Regions from separate parts of the Shewanella psychromarinicola genome, predicted to be linked through region 3. Evidence: predicted binding sites of a transcription regulator. Region 3 holds the regulator's gene; each other region holds the start of a gene.
What was found. Region 3 encodes ArgR, which controls arginine synthesis, uptake and breakdown. Its sites were predicted from a motif close to ANTGAATANNTATTCANT; they were not measured.
Positions count from the first base shown of each region.

Region 1 (4,401 bases), 320 kb from region 3:
GGTTTGACGGTATTGGCATAATTGATGGCCACGATTAATCCGCTTTAAGGTCTGATTATTGGCCGTTTGTAAACCAAGCTCCAGCCACACCTCGATGCCTCGTTGTTGATACTCAACCAATAAATCAAGTACTTCATTAGGCACACAGTCAGGACGAGTACCAATATGAAGCCCGACAATATCGGTATCTTCAACGGCTTGATCATATTTTTGCTTGAGTACTTTGTACTCATCGTAAGTGCTGGTATAGGCCTGAAAATAAGCAATATATTTTGCTGTCGACGCTGGGGCTACTTCAGTGGGAAGCACACTTTTTTTGGCTGACTGGGCACGTATTTTTCCTTCGGATAATTGCACTGCAATGGGTTGAGCACTGTCTTGTTCTCCGCTAAATGAAGCCACATTACAAAAAGTACAACCGCCTACGCCTAAGGTGCCATCTCGATTAGGACAAGTAAATTGGGCATCTATAGTTAATTTTTTTATGCGTTGGCCATAACGTTGCTTGCAATGTAAACCAAATGTATTAACGTAGTCATCTAAACCCAAAATTTACTCTCAACATTACTTTAAAGTTCGCCAGTTTAGTCAACCGATACACACCTGTCTTGGTGCTAAATCAATAAAATAGTTTATCTATTGGCGCTGGCAGTAAACTTGTGCGCTAACGCTAAAAACAGTTAACACCATTTAATCAACTTACAAAACACTCGATATGAATATTTAGTCATTTAGAATAATTTTTTACTCAAAGACTGTGTTTGAAATAAAATTCACTCTTTTTGTTTCAAAAACACTTCTTTGTTGTTGTTGCAAAAAAGTAGCTGATCATTTTATCATTTTCTAAAATTCTTTTTATTCATAAGGTTATAGGTGATATCTCACAGTTTACGTTAACGTAAGGTTGGTAGGGTATTACGTTTTATGAGTAATTATATTTCAGTTTGTTGCATTTTTTTGGTTTGACCTTTATTCAATCTCAGTTTATTTTGAATGGTTCGGGTGCATATCTATGGATATTCTTTGAATTTACCCCGAGTCGTATCTAGTAGAGGTTTAGGGGGTTTTTGTATGAGCTTGTATCATCCCAGTTTTGAGCGTGACAATTGCGGATTTGGTTTAATTGCACAAATGGATGGTGACGCGAGTCACCGCATTGTGCGTACTGCGATTCATGGTCTCGATCGAATGAAGCATCGTGGTGGTATTGCAGCGGACGGACGCACAGGTGATGGCTGTGGTCTATTAATGCAAATGCCTACAGGTTTTTTTAAAGCTATTGCGGCAGAAAATGATTGGCATTTGAGCCGAAAGTTTGCCGTGGGTATGCTATTTCTCAGCCAAGATAAACAACGCGCTGATGAAGCCAAACTTATCTTAGAAAAAGAACTACAACGAGAAACGTTAAGTGTCGCTGGTTGGCGTAAAGTTCCGATTAATCCTGATGTTTTGGGGGAGATTGGTCGGGAAAGCTTGCCACAGATTTATCAAGTATTGATCAACGCGCCAGTTGGCTGGCGGGAAAAAGATCTTGAACGTCGCTTGTACATGGCGCGTCGCCGACTTGAACAGCAAATCACTGATGATGAAGACTTTTACGTTGCCAGTCTTTCTGGGCAAGTGATTGTCTATAAAGGGTTAATGATGCCAGCCGATCTGCCGTCATTTTACACAGACTTAGCAGACATACGTTTGAAAAGTGCCATTTGTTTATTTCACCAGCGCTTTTCAACCAACACACATCCCAAGTGGCCATTAGCCCAACCATTTCGATATCTTGCCCATAACGGTGAAATCAATACCATTACCGGTAATCGTCAATGGGCTAGAGCGCGTGCCTATAAGTTTAATTCGCCTTTATTGCCCGATTTACAACAAGCGGCACCCTTTGTTAACGAAACCGGTTCAGACTCCTCTTCTTTAGATAATATGCTCGAAATGCTGTTATCAGGAGGGATGGATTTATACCGAGCTATGCGTTTACTTATTCCACCAGCATGGCAATCAAACCCAGAGATGGACGACGAGTTAAAAGCTTTCTATGATTTTAACTCAATGCACATGGAGCCGTGGGACGGCCCTGCTGGCATTGTAATGACTAATGGTCGTCATGCTGCCTGTGCGGTTGATCGCAACGGCTTACGCCCTTCTCGTTACGTTATAACCAAGGATCGTATCTTAACCTTAGCCTCTGAAGTCGGCATTTGGGATTACGCAGCCGATGAAGTGATTGAAAAAGGCCGTGTTGGGCCGGGTGAATTATTAGTATTAGACACCTTGAACGGTCATTTGCACCACTCTTTTGAAATTGATAACGACTTAAAACGTCGTCATCCTTATAAAGAATGGATGGCTAAAAATAGTCAGACTTTAATCCCTGCTGAGCAAATGCCTCCCAGCAAACAAGGTTCAAGTGGCTTTGATGCTAAAACACTGCTGCAATACCAAAAACAGTTTGGTTTTACTCGTGAAGAATTAGAGCAAGTTATTTGGGTACTCGCCAGTAAAGGTGAAGAAGCCGTCGGCTCAATGGGTGATGATACTCCCATGGCAGTATTGTCGAAAAAATCGCGTTCATTGTATGATTATTTCCGTCAGAAATTTGCTCAAGTCACCAACCCACCAATTGACCCATTACGTGAAAAACACGTGATGTCATTAGCCACTTGTGTAGGCCGCGAGCAAAATCTATTTAGCGAAACCACTGGCAACGCTTACCGAGTGATGTTTAATTCGCCGATTTTATTATTCAGTGACTTTAATCAACTGCTTGGCTTAGATAGCACCAACTATCGCGCTAATATGGTTGATTTAAACTATGATACCCACGAAACCCTAGAGCAGGCGATCCGTCGTATAACGGATGAGGCAGAACGCCTAGCGCGCAGTGGCACAACATTATTAGTCTTGTCTGATCGTGCAGTAGCGGAAAATGCACAAGTCATCCCTGCCGCTATGGCTGTGGGTTCTGTGCAGACACGTTTAGTGGATAAAAGTTTACGCTGCGACACCAACATTATTGTTGAAACGGCATCTGCCCGTGACCCGCATCACTTTGCGGTGCTGCTAGGTTTTGGCGCGACAGCTATCTACCCTTACCTTGCCTATGAATCTATCTCTGCAATGGCGAAATCACGTCAAGTAGAAGATGTAACGCCTTTATTGCTTAACTTCCGTTTTGGCATTGAAAAAGGCTTACGTAAAATCATGTCTAAAATGGGTATCAGCACTGTGGGGTCATACCGTTGTAGTCAACAATTTGAAGCCGTGGGTTTAGCCAGTGATGTCATTGAATTATGCTTTAAAGGCGTCATTAGCCGTATTGAAGGCGTCACCTTTACCCATATCGCCGATGACCAAAAGATACTTCATACTGCTGCGTATCGCGCGCATATGCCGTTACCTCAAGGTGGGTTGCTAAAGTATGTTGAAGGCGGTGAATACCACTGTTTTAATCCAGACGTAGTCAATACCCTACAAGCATCACTTAAAGACAAAAACTATGCTGAGTATAAAAAGTTTACTCACTTAGTTGATGACCGCCCAGTGGCAACGTTACGTGACTTAATTGGCATCAAAGGTCAACTTGACGCTGTGGAACAAGACACCGTTGAAGGAGCTGAAAAGCTCTACTCTCGCTTTGACAGTGCCGCCATGAGTATTGGTGCCTTAAGCCCTGAAGCTCATGAAGCCTTAGCCGTTGCGATGAATCGTCTTGGTGGACGCTCAAACTCTGGTGAAGGTGGCGAAGATGCGCGTCGTTTCAATAGCGAGCGTAACTCTGCCATTAAACAAATTGCATCTGGCCGATTTGGGGTAACAGCACACTATCTTGTTAACGCTGATGTGCTGCAAATTAAAGTGGCCCAAGGGGCTAAACCTGGTGAAGGTGGTCAGCTGCCTGGTCATAAAGTCAGTGTTGAAATTGCAGGGCTGCGTCATGCTCGTCCTGGCGTAACGTTAATTTCACCACCGCCACACCACGATATTTATTCAATTGAAGATTTAGCCCAGCTGATTTTCGATTTAAAACAAATCAATCCAAAAGCCTTAGTGTCGGTCAAGCTGGTTTCTGAACCGGGTGTTGGCACCATTGCAACGGGTGTCGCCAAAGCCTATGCCGATATGATCACCATATCCGGTTACGACGGCGGTACTGGCGCAAGTCCAATTACCTCGGTTAAGTATGCCGGGTCACCTTGGGAACTAGGCTTAGCTGAAGTGCATCAGTCGCTGGTAGAAAATGGCTTACGTCATAAAATTCGTCTGCAAGTTGATGGTGGCTTAAAAACGGGTACCGACGTGATTAAAGCCGCTTTACTTGGGGCAGAAAGCTTTGGTTTTGGTACGGTGCCAATGATTGCGTTAGGGTGTAAATACTTACGTATTTGTCACCTCAAT
Region 1 covers NZ_CP034073.1:2,328,571-2,332,971, reverse strand. The annotation lists gene EGC80_RS10185 (TIGR01212 family radical SAM protein) at 1-549, opposite strand, end outside; gene gltB (glutamate synthase large subunit) at 1,072-4,401, shown strand, end outside.
Region 1: a site for ArgR is predicted at 1,002-1,019, ahead of gltB (glutamate synthase large subunit). Genes of this name have one in related genera too.

Region 2 (4,401 bases), 1.1 Mb from region 3:
AACAACCTAAACAACTTGCGGTACTGTTTGTCACCTCGGTGCTAATTGCAGCAAATTGGCTAATTTTTATTTGGGCGGTCAACAACGACCATATGCTCGATGCCAGTCTAGGTTACTTTATTAACCCGCTATTTAACGTATTGCTTGGGATGGTATTTTTAGGTGAGCGTCTACGTAAATTGCAATGGGTTGCGGTAGGTTTAGCCAGTACCGGAGTGCTGGTACAATTAATTTCTTTTGGCTCTATTCCACTATTGTCATTAGCCTTGGCGGCCAGTTTTGGTTTTTATGGTTTATTACGTAAAAAAGTTAATATCGATGCTAAATCTGGATTATTGGTCGAAACGGCCATTTTATTACCTATTGCCTTAGGGTATTTACTCATCACCTTAGACAGTTCGACAACGAGCATGCTAACCAACACTCTCGACCTCAATTTACTGTTAGTCGCTGCCGGTATTATCACAACGATTCCGTTACTATGTTTTGCAGGTTCCGCCGTCAGAATTCCATTTTCGATTTTAGGTTTTTTCCAATATATTGGCCCAAGTATCATGTTTATCTTGGCGGTAAAACTCTTTAATGAACCGTTTGATATAGAGAAAGGCATTACCTTTGGATTTATTTGGGGCGCGTTAGTTATCTTTGTTGGCGACATGATATTGCAACGTCAACGACGTAACGCCTTAGCCAAAGCGTCAGCTTGATAATTCAACATTGGTTAGTTTAAGCCACTAAAATCATTGATAATTGACTCACAAAAATGCCAGATTACTTTGTTCAGTAATCCGGCATTTTTTATGTGTTAACTGTCTTGTTACTTCTACAAATCTAACGCAAGAATTTTTGAGCGACGTTGATAGTTATACAGCTGCTTTTTCATATTCGGGAGCACATCGACATCGACAATATTAAAGCCATGCTCTAAAAACCAATGAATACTCCGAGTTGTCAGTGCAAATAAACGCGAATAACCACGAACACGGGCCTGACCAATAATATTATTTAGCAGTAAACTACCTCGGTCAGCATCACGATAATCGGGGTGCACCACCAGACACGCAAACTCACCCGCATTGTCTTCTTCAAATGGATACAATGCTGCACAGCCAATAACCAAATTGTCACGTTCAACCAACATAAACTGCTCGATTTCCATTTCAAGTTGCTCACGAGAGCGGCGCACCAAAATACCTTGCTCTTCCAAAGGCCGAATAAGATTTAAAATACCGCCGATATCGCTAATGGTTGCCCGGCGTAAACGTTCGGCGCTTTGGGTCACAATTTGAGTACCAATACCTTCGCGTGAAAATAATTCTTGTAATAATGCGCCATCTTCTAAATAGCTCACCAAATGACAACGTGGCACGCCTCGGCGACACGCTTCAACGCTGGCTTTTAAGAAAGCCATCGTCCCCACAGAAGCATGCGTATCTGTAGACATCGTCTTAAGCATTTCTTCAACTTCGTCTGGCATCAGTTCAGCAATCACGTCGCCATTTTCATCCAAAATACCGTGACTATTACTAAAACCAATAATCTTATCAGCCTTTAGCTTTATCGCGACTTGGGTCGCGACTTCTTCTGCCGTAAGGTTAAAACTTTCACCGGTAACTGAAGCCGCAATCGGTCCCATCAAGACTATGCCATTATTGTCTAATTGACGACGAAGACCCAACGCATCAATACGGCGAACCTTACCACTCAAACAGAAATCAACACCGTCTTCGATGCCTAACGGTTGCGCAATCACAAAATTGCCACTAACAAGGTTAATTTGGGCATTTTGCATTGGCGTGTTGCCTAAACACATCGACAACCTTGCGGTGATATCAAATTGAGTCGCTCCCGCAACCTGTTTGATAATTTTAAGGGTTTCATCATCAGTAATGCGTATACCGTTATGATAGGCGGGTTCAATTCCAGCAGCCTTCAACCCCTCATCAATCTGTGGCCTGGCCCCGTAAACTAATACCACCTCTATTCCAAGTGAGTGCAACATAGCCACATCATTTAAAATACCGCGAAACTGCGGATGTGCTAAAGCCTCGCCACCGAGCATGACGACAAAAGTTTTACCTCTATGTGCATTAACATAAGGAGCAGAATGACGAAATCCATCAACCAGTTCAGTGGTTCTCACAGGCAAATTCACCTCAGGATAAGTTTGATATTCATTAATAGTTATGACAAAGAACATCACATGATTTTTTATTACGTTAAAAGGAATGGTATTGCATTTTAATTCACTTTTAAAGCATTTTATTTCACTTTTAATAAAATATAGTGTGTCACTTTAGTGTGAAAAAATCATGACAGCCAAAAAGTTAACTCATTTTAGCCGCTAATAGCCCTTTACGCATTTTTTATATCGATTGGGTTACATTTTTACATCAAAATATTAACGAAATAGCAGGTTACCAATGTTGAGGACCCAATCAAAATAGAATGATTTTATGATGAGCACATTAGATCAACGCTGTAAATTAGCACAACTTGGGATAATAAACGCTTATCAAACATTTTTGTGGCCAGTCTAAGGTGTTATTCAGTATAGACTATTTTTAAACGGCCATAAAAAAAGCCCCTATTAAGGGGCTTTTTTAAGAATCAAAAATCAATTACTTGATTTTAGCTTCTTTGTACATAACGTGCTGACGAATGACTGGATCAAATTTCTTGATTTCCATTTTTTCAGGCATGTTACGCTTGTTCTTTTCAGTAGTGTAGAAGTGACCAGTTTTAGCACTAGATACTAATTTGATCTTCTCACGATTACCTTTAGATTTAGCCATTTTCTATTATACCTTCTCGCCACTGGCACGAAGTTCAGCAACAACTACTTCAATACCTTTTTTGTCGATAATACGAATACCTTTAGTAGATACACGTAATTGCACGAAACGCTTTTCTTCTTCTAACCAAAAACGATGGTTTTGTAGGTTAGGTAAAAAACGACGACGAGTCGAATTTTTTGCGTGCGAACGGTTGTTACCAACCATTGGCTTCTTGCCAGTTACTTGGCATACTCTTGACATGTCAATCTTCTCCAAAACAATTTTTTAACGCTCGAGCATTAATGTGCCTCGTATGGCCGTCGCCCGAGGCACAAAGAGGGCGCATTTTATACACGATTGACCATATAAGATCAAGCAGTGTTTATACTATCCACCCTCGCTCAGCAAAGGAGACTATCTCCTGATCACCTACAACCATATGATCTAACAAAGAAACATCTATGGTTGCCAATGCATTTTTTATTCGCTCAGTTATTCGCCGATCAGCCTGACTTGGCTCTGCGATGCCAGACGGGTGATTGTGACACACTATTACTGCCGCTGCTTTTTTCTCCAAAACAAGGCTTACAACCTCGCGAGGATAAACAGAAGCGGAATCGATGGTGCCACGAAATAATTCTACAAATTGAATGACTCTATGTTGGGTATCCAACAATAGTAAGGCGAACACTTCATAGGATCGGTCGCCTAATTGTCTCATTAAATAGTCCCGAGTTAAATCAGGATTTGTCAAAATTTGCCCTCTTTGTAGATTTTCATGGGCAATTCGCTTAGAAATCTCGGCCGCGGCCTGTAATTGAGCGTATTTTACCGGTCCAACGCCAGCTAATTTACACACTTGGCTTTTCGATGCACTCAGCAAACTGCGCAAACCACCAAACTGACTGATCATCTCTCGGGCTAAATCCACCGCATTTTGCCCCGCCAGACCATTACGCAATAACACCGCAAGCAATTCTGCATCAGACAAATGTCCAGCGCCTTTGAGCAGTAACTTGTCTCGAGGTCCTTCTCCTTGAGGCCAATCTTTAATTCCCATGAATGTCCCTTATATTCAATGTGGCGATTTAATTGCACGCATTAACTCGACGCTATACCCGATGACCACACCCACAACGGCTGGTTATCTTTTTCAACAACAGAGTTCGAATTAATGACTACAGTATGGTTGATATTTTTGAGATTGGATCTGCGCCACTTGTCATAGGTTTGTGATATTGTTAGCCGTAATTAGATTTGAGTCGGATAATGTGCATCATGCTGACAAATAAAAAAGTATTACTCGGAATTGGTGGCGGCATTGCCGCCTATAAAAGCGCGGACCTTATTCGCCGTTTAAAAGAGCGTGGCGCGGATGTGCGAGTCATTATGACTCAAAGCGCCATGGCGTTTATCACCCCGTTAACCATACAAGCGCTTTCTGGCAACCCAGTGGCCTCTGACTTGCTTGATCCCGCAGCAGAAGCGGCTATGGGTCATATCGAACTCGCTCGTTGGGCTGAGGTGGTATTAATTGCTCCAGCAACAGCAAACATAATCGCGCGGATCAATGCCGGTATGGCTAATGACTTATTAACCACAACCTGCTTAGCCACCAGTGCGC
Region 2 covers NZ_CP034073.1:917,079-921,479, forward strand. The annotation lists gene rarD (EamA family transporter RarD) at 1-707, shown strand, start outside; gene argA (amino-acid N-acetyltransferase) at 824-2,143, opposite strand; gene rpmG (50S ribosomal protein L33) at 2,622-2,795, opposite strand; gene rpmB (50S ribosomal protein L28) at 2,802-3,038, opposite strand; gene radC (RadC family protein) at 3,160-3,837, opposite strand; gene coaBC (bifunctional phosphopantothenoylcysteine decarboxylase/phosphopantothenate--cysteine ligase CoaBC) at 4,053-4,401, shown strand, end outside.
Region 2: a site for ArgR is predicted at 2,234-2,251, ahead of argA (amino-acid N-acetyltransferase). Genes of this name have one in related genera too.

Region 3 (4,401 bases):
GGCCTTTAGTTCGCCATTAATATCGTAAGGGGGTGAATGAGATGAATCGTTATATTTATCTATTATGACTTCAGAGATTCATTTTTTGGTCGATATTTAGGCTATCTATTATGCTAAATGAGAAATTATTATGGATGTTAACAATGCGGCTTCAACTAATGCGACCCCTGCACTAGAAAGTAAAAGCACTTCAACCCGTGCCGCCACTTCGTCAACTCAAGCCGCTTCCAATAACGCTAGCTCAGCGGTCAACTTATCCACCAAAATATCAGCGAGCCAACTCAGTCGTCAAATAATGAATAACAACATTCTGGCAGCACAAGAGGAAGTGAGCATTGCTGCCGGTGACAAGTCCATGGCATTACTTTATCGCGCCGCGATTGAAGCCATTAACGAAGAGCTTGCACCAATGCGAGGAGAAAACTCAGTCCAAAAGAGCCTTGCGAGTGGGGTGGATTACTCGCCAGAAGCAACTGCTGATCGTATTGTTAGCTTTGCAACAGCGTTTTTCTCTGTGCATCAACAACAAAACCAATCTATGGTGCTCGATGAACAAGTTGACAGCTTTATGCTCAAAATTGGAGATGCAATCGATCACGGCTTTAAAGAGGCAAGTGATATTTTGTCTGGTTTAAAAGTACTAGAGGGCGATATTGCTGCTGGTGTTGATAAAACATATGAGCTGATACAGCAAGGGTTAGCGCAATTTAGACAGGATAAGTCGACTAAAGATGGATCACAAAGCGTGACTCAAGCTACTTAGTCTCTTATGATTAAGATAGGCTTTCAGCGATAAGGATAGTGACTATGTGGACAACGGGTAAGGTAATTGAGCGCATTGATTGGAATGATAAATTATTCTCATTGCGCATCAAAGCCGATGTCGAACCTTTTATCGCAGGTCAGTTTATTAAGCTCAGCCAAATGCGTGATGAAAAGCGTGTCGCGCGGGCGTATTCACTGGTAAATTCTCCAGGTACGGATTATGTCGAAGTGCTGGCGGTGTCGGTAGAGGATGGGCAATTATCTCCAGATCTAAAAGCATTAAACCCAGGAGACACCATTGAAGTGACGCCCAAAGCGACTGGATTTATGACCTTAGATGAAGTGCCTAACGGCGTATTGCAAGGCAAACATTTGTGGTTCTTTGCTACCGGTACCGCTGTGGGTCCTTTTATCTCTATGCTGGCAACGGCAGAACCTTGGCAACGCTTTGAAAAAGTCGTATTAGTTTATGGTGTCAGGTTCGCTGAAGATTTAGCTTATTTAGCAACCATTAACCAGTTTATTGAACAACATCCACAGCAGTTTGTGTTTATTCCGATTGTGACCCGTGAAGACTATCCTGAAGGGTTATCGTGTCGCATTCCTGATGGCATTAGCAGCGGATTAATTGAACAAAAAGCGGGGTTAGGGATTAATGCAGAACATTCTCAAGTGATGATCTGTGGTAACCCAGGGATGATAAGTGACGCTCAAATAGCCCTAGTAGATAAAGGATTAGCCAAAAATCTTCGACGTGCTCCTGGGCAAATAACGGTCGAAAAATATTGGTAATAGTATCGTAAATGAGAATGCAGTGGTGGCCCTGCTCGCCATATTCACAGACAGTATGATAATAATTGTAATGAATGATCAACCTCTTACCTGACCCAATATGAGTACAATATCGATTACAAATCAGCTAAATGTGAGTACACTTCGGGTAATGTATATTGAATTAAGATAAGCTATTAATTAGCGGAATTGATAAAAGAAGCTATTGGTTATCTAATGACTACTTAATTACATCAAAGCGTTAAGTTATAACCATTTAGGCCGACATAAAGTATTAAGGTAGATGAGTTAATATGGGTAACCAAGTTATGCCTCGTGAACAGTTAGGGATTTGCGCAGAAGGGAATTTACACAGTGTGTACTTGATGTTTAATGCCAATGACGGTGTTGAAGATCAACTACGTCCGTCCATTGCTAATGTGGCGCAATACATTTACGAACTCACGGATCAGTATGCAGACAGTGCTTTTAATGGCTTTGTGGGTATTGGGGCCAATTTTTGGGATACTTTTTATCCAGAAGCTCGTCCAGCATTGTTGAAACCTTTTCCTGCAATGAATGACGGTAATCGTGATGCTCCCGCGATGGAATATGATCTGTTTGTTCATATCCGTTGCGATCGTTATGATATTTTGCATCTTGTTGCTAATGAAATTAATCAAATGTTTGAGGATTTGGTTGAGTTAGTCGATGAAGAGCGCGGTTTTCGATTTATGGACAGTCGTGATTTAACCGGCTTTGTTGATGGTACTGAAAACCCTAAAGGGCGCCATCGTCAACAAGTTGCGCTCGTCGGTGATGAAGATCAAGACTTTGTATCTGGTAGTTATCTACATGTGCAAAAATACATGCATAACTTAAGTAAATGGCATCGTTTACCACTTAAAAAACAAGAAGATATTTTTGGTCGAACCAAAGTTGATGATATTGAGTACGAGTCAGAAGATAAGCCATTAACCAGCCATACGAAACGAGTCAATTTAAAGGACCCACAGGGTAAAGCATTAGAGATTTTACGCCAAAGCATGCCATATGGTTCGATTAGAGAACAAGGGCTAATGTTTCTTTCTGTATGCCGTACACCTGATAACTTCGAAAAAATGCTCCGCAGTATGGTGCACGGTGATGGTCATGGAAATCATGATCATCTAATGTCGTTTACTAAAGCGTTGACTGGGTCGTCATTTTTTGTACCATCACTGGATTTTTTAACTCAATTTGATGATGTGTAAACGCCGATCCTAGGCAATAAAAAAGCAATGCCATGGCATTGCTTTTTTATTGGAACGGTTTTTTTATTCACTATAGTTGAATAAGGATCTAACCGTTTCGAGAGTATCATCAATAGTTTTTATGCTTGCTGGGCAAATAAAAATAGTATCATCGCCGGCAATGGTACCTAATATGCCTTCTGGTTTGCCTATTGAATCGAGCAAACGTGCAATTAATTGCGCTGCACCTGGGCTGGTTCTTACCACAATCATGGCTTGGTTATGGTCAACATCCAGTACTAAATTCTTAACTGGACTACCCGCAGTCGGAACGCCTAGCTCGGCAGGGAGGCAATACACCATCTCTTGCTTAGCATTTCGAGTTCGCACAGCACCAAACTTGCTGAGCATGCGAGAGACCTTAGATTGATTAATATTACCGAATCCTTCGGCTTGAAGCGCAATAACAATCTCGCTTTGGCTTCCAAAACGTTCTTCTTTCAGAATCGCCTTAAAAGTTCGAACGAGCTCATCCTGATTTCTTGTCGCTGGCATAGTGATAATTCATCTTATAGTTGTTATTCAAAAAACTAGCATATTTTGAATATATTGGCTTGTTAAGTCAAGAAAGAATCAGATTTATTGAATAAAAATTCATTTTACAGTGGAACTTTAAGCTGACACTTGGGTGAGTAATAAGTCTACCGACTTAAGTGAATAATTCACAGTATTGAGGTTATAAACTATAAATTAATAGGGTGCAGTATTTAAAGAGGCTTTATCGGACGACTCGTTATATAACGATTCTTTGTATAACGATCGTGGCGATGATTGTTTTGTTAGTACCAATAGCGTATCACCCTTTTCAGACAGCAGATTGAGTTTGCCTTTTGAGAAATCAATCTGTTGTACCTGTGCAATAGCGTGCATCAAATCCGCTTCTTGGGCCATTAAACTATCTACACAAGCTTTCATAGTTGAACCCGACGGTGCCATTTGGAGTCGATTTCCTTGTTGATTGTAATGACCAAAAAATTGATTACAGCTGTTATTGCCGCTTAACTCACCATTTTGGGCAAAAACTAATTTTGCTGGGCTATTATTAATGGTAGGAGTGTCAAGGACGACTTCTACATGCCAAGTACCAATTAATTGTTCATTTGAGACAATTTGAGTGTGGTTTTGACAAGCACTAAGGCCTAAAAATATAACGGTGGCGCCAAGAATATGCTTTATCATGCGAAGAGAGTTCCAAATACGAAAAAATTGCCGTTATTCTACTACTTGAAGGTGAGTAAGAGCGTAAATAATTGTAATTTTTCGGATTAATGAACATTATTTAACGTATTAAAGAGTCTAAAATGATCAAATTACTCAAAGTGTTGCATATCGTTGGTTTAATCATGTTGCTGGTGGGCGTAGGATTATATTGGCAAAGTGATATAGGCCAGCAAGTCAGTGGTATATTAGTCATTGCCTTACTTATTGGTGTGGGGACATTAATTATGTCTCCGCTGCCTGTTGCGCTAGTGATAGAATGGTCTAAGAAACAATCTCCCAATTTAGGGTCAAAGGAATAATCATTGTCATTTATTATCCGTAAGGCGTTATTAACCGATGTTGCTGCTATTGT
Region 3 covers NZ_CP034073.1:2,013,223-2,017,623, forward strand. The annotation lists gene EGC80_RS08745 (DUF5610 domain-containing protein) at 131-763, shown strand; gene EGC80_RS08750 (ferredoxin--NADP reductase) at 808-1,557, shown strand; gene EGC80_RS08755 (Dyp-type peroxidase) at 1,851-2,789, shown strand; gene argR (transcriptional regulator ArgR) at 2,853-3,323, opposite strand; gene EGC80_RS08765 (META domain-containing protein) at 3,519-4,007, opposite strand; gene EGC80_RS08770 (hypothetical protein) at 4,130-4,348, shown strand; gene EGC80_RS08775 (GNAT family N-acetyltransferase) at 4,352-4,401, shown strand, end outside.